Anaerocolumna chitinilytica: one gene and its partner. The protein of the gene in region 2 interacts with the protein of the main gene of each other region in a pairwise test. Links are inferred from orthologs where the notes say so. Each region holds a gene or a part of one and is shown on either strand. Other genes may lie near its edges.

Region 1 (3,068 bases), 430 kb from region 2 along the record:
CTTCTCTTCTGTATCAGACTTATAATTTACCCCGTAGTTCTTTTCAATAAATTCTCTCGCAAAGGCATCGGCCTCTTCTGAGATTCGGATGGAATCCGTCCTTAAATAGGTAATAAGACCGATAGTCCCATGCCCCTTAACATCTATACCTTCATATAATTGCTGTGCCAGTCTCATTGTCTTTGAGGTAGAAAAATTCAGAGTCTTGGCAGCTTCCTGCTGTAGGGTACTTGTTGTAAAGGGTAAAGGAGGCTTTTTCTGTCTTTCTCCTCTTTTTATTTCAGAGACTTTGAATTTCGCATTCTTTAGCTCATTCATAATTTTATTTACTTCTTCTTCAGAAGAAATATTTTTCTTATCTGTAGAAGATGGCATAAACCTTGCTACCAGCGGCTTTTTCTCACCTTCTACCTGAAAGTTCCCTTCTAAGGTCCAATATTCTTCTGGAACAAATGCGTTAATCTCATCTTCTCTGTCACAGATAATGCGCAGAGCAACGGATTGAACACGTCCGGCACTTAAGCCTCTTTTAACTTTAGCCCATAACAGCGGACTGATACTGTATCCTACCATACGGTCAAGCATTCTTCGAGTCTGCTGTGAATCCACTAAATTTATATCGATTTCTCTTGCCTGCTTAATGGAGGATTTTACCGCATTCTTAGTTATTTCATTAAAAGTAATACGGCTGCTGACTTTTTCATCCAGTTTCAGGGTCTTTGTAAGATGCCAGGATATGGCTTCTCCTTCACGGTCAGGGTCAGTTGCCAAATATATTTTATCAGCTTTTTTAACTTCCTTTCGAAGCTTGGCCAAGAGATCGCCCTTTCCTCTGATAGTGATATACTTGGGTTCAAAATCATTCTCTATATCTATGCCAAGCTGGCTTTTGGGTAAGTCTCTGACATGCCCGTTAGAAGCCACAACCTCATAATTTGCACCTAAAAATTTTTTAATCGTTTTCGCCTTTGCCGGTGATTCTACAATAACTAGATTCATGCGCACTCCCCTATCTGAATTTCTCATTTCCTGCTTTGATAAAAGGAGATTGCATTCTCCTTTTCCTATAATATATCAGTCACATAATAATTTGCTCTTGTTTGTTTAATATAATTCTTACTTTCCAATAGAAATAACACGAAAGCCAATGTTCCGATTGGAAAACCAGCCTCCTTTGCTATGTCGTCTATATGTTTTGGGATACGACTTAAACAAGCATACACTATTTTTTCATTTGCATCAAGTAAATTATCATTTTTTTTCACGACTTTAGTAATTTTTTTACAGAGACTATTATAGTCTTCCATGATATCCTCTGGGCTAGTACATACTTTTGCTCCCATTTTCAGGATATTGTTACAGCCGTCACTAAGTTTGTCCCCCGGCCTTCCAGGAATAGCATAAATATTTTTTCCTTGCTCCAACCCATAATCTACAGTAATGAGAGAACCACTTTTCTCTCTGGCTTCTACTACTAATATCCCATCTGAGAGGCCGCTGATAATTCTGTTCCGCATAGGAAAATGAAAAGCCCTTGGTTGGGTCATGGGACTGTATTCAGAAATAATTCCTCCATTAGTTTCAATTTTTAGGTAAAGATTGAAATTTTCTACCGGATAGCAAATATCAACACCGCAGCCAAGTACTGCAAAGGTCTCTCCCTCTCCAATAATGGCACCTGTATGAGCCGCACTGTCAATGCCTGACGCAAGGCCACTTATAACTCCTGCACCTGCAATTGTTAGTTCTTTTGCAAAAAATCTCGCAGTATCAAATCCGTAATCCGAACAATTTCTTGCTCCAACTACGGCAATATTGATACGGTCTTGTGCGGGAAGCCTCCCTTTATAAAATAAACCCAATGGTGGTTCATATATATTCTTTAACTTCCTGGGATACTCCTCGTCCTCTATTGTTACAAAATATATGCTTTTCTCAGCCAGTTTAGCATAGCTTTCAGAAATCTTACTCTTATTTCGGCTTGTATCTATCCTTTGTAAATCCTTTTCATTTAAACATTCGATCCTAGAATAACTTTCCATTTTCTCACAAAAAGCTGCTTCCGGAGACACAAAAAACGAAAGAATTGCTTCTTTTTTCTTTTGTCCCAATTCAGTCATAGCACACAGCCAAAACCAATACTCTTTCTCAGTCATATTCTGCTCCTTTACTCCCAATATTTCTTATCCATGCTGCGGTAACAAATTGCTTCACTTAAGTGATTAACATTTACCACCTCAGCCCCTTCCAGGTCAGCTATGGTTCTTGCTACCTTTAATATCCTGTGATAAGCCCTGGCACTTAAATTCAGCCTTTTATAAGCTTCTTCCATTATTCTTTCTTCCTCTTTACCAAGTCTGCAGTAGACAGAGAGCATCTTAGGAGTAATCTGAGAATTAAATTGGATATTCTCCTTTTGATATCTCGATTTTTGCATCTGTCTTCCCTTTTTGATGCGTTCCCTTATCTCAGCAGATGTTTCATCTGCTGAAGTTTCATCTGCAGATATTTTATCTACTGTATTGACGCTTCCTGCACTTTTGTTAAGTTCTTTAAAATCAGTTTGCGGCACCTCAATACTGATATCAATCCGGTCCAAGAGAGGGCGGCTGATTTTACCCAAGTAATGTTTTACCTGTGACAGAGAACAAGTACACTTATTTCTGTCAGGGTAATACCCGCAATTACATGGATTCATGGCGGCACATAACATCAGATTAGCCGGATACCGATAAGTTCCGTTTAGCCTGGTAATGGTTATCTCATTCTCTTCCAAAGGCTGCCTTAATATTTCAATCGTTCCGCGGTTAAATTCCGGAAACTCATCCAAAAATAAAACACCCAGGTGAGAAAGACTAATTTCCCCAGGCATTGGAAATCTACCGCCGCCCGTTAGAGCAGTTGTGGTTATTGTGTGATGTGGTGACCGAAATGGTCTGTTACGAATCAAAGACTGATTATTATTCAGAAGACCTGAAACACTGTATATTTTAGATATTTCCAGACTTTCTTCAAAAGAGAGTTCCGGTAAAATAGTGGGAATCCTTCTTGCAAGCATAGTTTTCCCG
Region 2 (3,067 bases):
TATTAATGCGGTTACCAGAGCGGCAGCAAAGATAGTTGAGGAAGTAAGAAGACAATTTAAAATACCCGGATTATTAGAAAGAAAAGTGAAACCGGATTATCAAAAAGCTGTTGATATCTGTACTGTTTCAGCACAAAAGGAACTTTTAGGGCTTGCACTTATCGGAATCTTAAGTCCCTTGGTTGTAGGTATTCTCCTGGGAGTAGAGTCTCTAGGAGGCTTCCTGGCAGGTGTAATTGTTTCTGGACAGCTTTTAGCCGTATTTATGTCTAATACCGGCGGAGCATGGGATAATGCCAAAAAGACCATTGAAGATGGCTTGTATGGCGGTAAGGGTTCTGAGGCTCACAAAGCAGCTGTTGTTGGCGATACTGTTGGTGATCCTTTAAAGGATACAGCAGGTCCTGCGCTTAATCCTATGATTAAGGTTATTAACATGGTATCCCTGCTTGCAGCTCCCGTACTTGTTCAGTATAACGCCAAGAACTGGGGTATGATAGCAACCTTTATCGTATGCGCTGTTGTAATCGTAATATCTATCTTATATTCGAAAAATGGTGGGTTCTCTTTCCTGAAAGGAAAATCAGGTAAAGCATAAAGCAGGTAAAGCATAGAACAATTAAACGATACAAACGAGTTAGTACAGCTTTCAATGAATGTTTTGCATAAGTATGTGAACATTTATTGAAAGCTGTTTTCTTAATTTAACCTTTGTGATATAATTTCCCGAGATAAGACTTTACAAAATTCCCCCTTTCTGCTATTGTATTGTTATAGTTTTATTCTTATATTTTTTCTTTCGGTATTTCACCGGATTATTCACAGATTATTTTAACATTTACCGGAGACAGCTCTAAGGTGAATAAACGTCAGATAATGGAGAGGGTGATTTAAACTCAATAATTTTAATACAGTTAATTTATATTTTCATTGACAAATGAAAGAAGATACGCTATTATTAAAAAAAGAACATAAGTTCGTATAAAGGAGAGGAAATATGTCAAAAGAAGATAAGAGCAGAGCATTGGAATCAGCCCTTGCACAGATTGAGAAACAGTATGGAAAAGGCTCCGTTATGAAACTTGGTGATACGGCAGCGCATATGAATATAGAAACCGTTCCTACAGGATCCATTAGCTTGGATATAGCATTAGGTCTTGGAGGGATACCCAAAGGAAGAATTATTGAAATCTACGGACCGGAATCCAGTGGTAAGACAACAGTAGCTCTTCATATGGTAGCAGAAGTTCAAAAGATAGGCGGAATTGCCGGATTCATTGATGCAGAGCATGCCTTAGATCCTGTATATGCCAAAAAAATAGGTGTAGACATTGACAATCTTTACATATCACAGCCGGATAACGGAGAACAGGCATTGGAGATTACGGAAACAATGGTACGTTCCGGTGCGGTAGATATTATCATAGTAGACTCTGTAGCAGCTCTGGTTCCTAAAGCTGAAATCGACGGTGATATGGGTGATTCTCATATGGGCTTACAAGCCAGATTAATGTCTCAGGCTCTCCGTAAATTAACAGCAGCTATCAGTAAGTCCAACTGTATTGTAATCTTTATCAATCAGTTACGTGAGAAAGTCGGAGTAATGTTTGGTAATCCTGAAACTACTACAGGCGGACGTGCCCTTAAGTTCTATTCCTCTATCCGTATGGACGTTCGTAAGATTGAAGCATTAAAACAGGGCGGAGATATTGTAGGTAGCAGAACTCGAATAAAGGTGGTTAAGAATAAGATAGCCCCTCCTTTTAAAGAAGCTGAATTTGACATAATGTTTGGACAAGGTATTTCCAGAGAAGGCGATGTTCTGGATTTGGCATCCAATGATAATATTGTAATAAAGAGCGGTGCATGGTATGCGTATAACGATGCTAAGATTGGTCAAGGCAGAGAGAATGCCAAGCAATTCCTGAAAGAGAATCCGGAAGTCTTTAATGAGATTGAGAAAAAGGTTAGAGAGAAGTACAATATAACCGCCGGAGCAGTAATTTCCCAAAAGGAAGCAGATGAGCAGTAATGATTGTAACGGGTTTAGAACAATACGGTAAGAATAAAGTAAAAGTATATTTGGAAGAAGAATATTACTTCATGCTTTATAACAGAGAGATTTATCGATATGGTCTTAAGGTGGACAAGGAAGTTTCTGATTTGATTGTAAAAGAACTTAATGACCATATGGTTAAGAGAGCTAAACAAAAAGTAATGGCTTTATTGAAGAGTATGAATCGTACAGAAGCTGAGCTTAGAGCTAAGCTTGCTCTTTCTGGTTATAGAGAAGCGGCAATTGACGAAGCAATCGAATATGTTAAGAATTATCATTACATCGATGATTCCAGATATGCAGCCAACTATGTACGTTTAAAAAAGCAGAATAAGAGCCGTAGGCAGATCATCGGAGAACTCAAACAAAAAGGGGTATCAGATGAAGAAATAGAAGAAGCTCTTGGAACTGAATATGACAACGAAGAGGAAGCAATTAAGAGAGAAATTCTGAAGAAAGCAAAGGATATAGACAATCTGAGCAGGGAAGAAAAACAAAAATTAGCTGCGAAACTCTATCGTAAGGGATATGGAATGGACCTTATCAAATCACATGTCAAACTTGATTATTAAGTAATATTGGTAGATATATCCCAGTAGGTATATCCTAGTAGAATAAACTATACGAAACAGAAGTACTTGTTGAAGAATTCTGATTCGTATAGTTTTTTATGTCTTTAGCATTTAAGTGAGCAATGAAGTTAAACAGAGTAGGATTATATTCAGGTAATAAAAAGAAAGACTTGTATTATACAGGATTTATGCTACTATTATTGGTAACAGATAACAACTTAGAGATGCACAAAGGCTGTGGGAGGAGTTATTACATGAAGAAACGCTTGCAGAGTTTAACTGCAGCTGCCTTTAAGAAAAGCATCATTTCTTCTTTTTTACCGGAAAATAATGCTCTGCTTATGTTTACTATCGAAGGAGTTCTATTTGCGATAGCAACGAACATTATTAATAATAACAATAATTTATTTGCCCTCCGGCTGGGAGCAACGGATGCACA

What was found. The genes of interacting proteins can lie anywhere in the genome.
Region 1: the proteins of recA (region 2) and dprA interact in binary tests that used the Bacillus subtilis proteins (3 or more experiments, as listed by UniProt). The link is inferred for Anaerocolumna chitinilytica from one-to-one orthologs.

Annotation. Positions count from the first base shown.
Region 1 is NZ_AP023368.1:3,697,040-3,700,107, forward strand. What follows is about bases 111-3,015. They hold dprA (DNA-processing protein DprA), read right to left. Parts: upstream 2,157-3,015; coding sequence 1,065-2,156; downstream 111-1,064. Other genes in these bases: topA (type I DNA topoisomerase), read right to left, coding at 111-1,005; bsdcttw_RS16180 (YifB family Mg chelatase-like AAA ATPase), read right to left, coding at 2,168-3,015. Outside these bases: more of topA, read right to left, coding at 1-110; more of bsdcttw_RS16180, read right to left, coding at 3,016-3,068. UniProt on the Bacillus subtilis protein: Protein that helps load RecA onto ssDNA during transformation. Binds cooperatively to circular ssDNA, is able to bridge different segments of DNA. Favors the loading of RecA onto SsbA- or SsbB-coated ssDNA and formation of RecA-DNA filaments.
Region 2 is NZ_AP023368.1:3,268,486-3,271,552, reverse strand. The notes cover bases 111-3,014. They hold recA (recombinase RecA), read left to right. Parts: upstream 111-997; coding sequence 998-2,032; downstream 2,033-3,014. Other genes in these bases: bsdcttw_RS14345 (MFS transporter), read left to right, coding at 2,883-3,014; bsdcttw_RS14350 (regulatory protein RecX), read left to right, coding at 2,032-2,628; bsdcttw_RS14360 (sodium-translocating pyrophosphatase), read left to right, coding at 111-598. In the rest of the region: more of bsdcttw_RS14360, read left to right, coding at 1-110; more of bsdcttw_RS14345, read left to right, coding at 3,015-3,067. UniProt on the Bacillus subtilis protein: Multifunctional protein involved in homologous recombination, DNA repair and competence.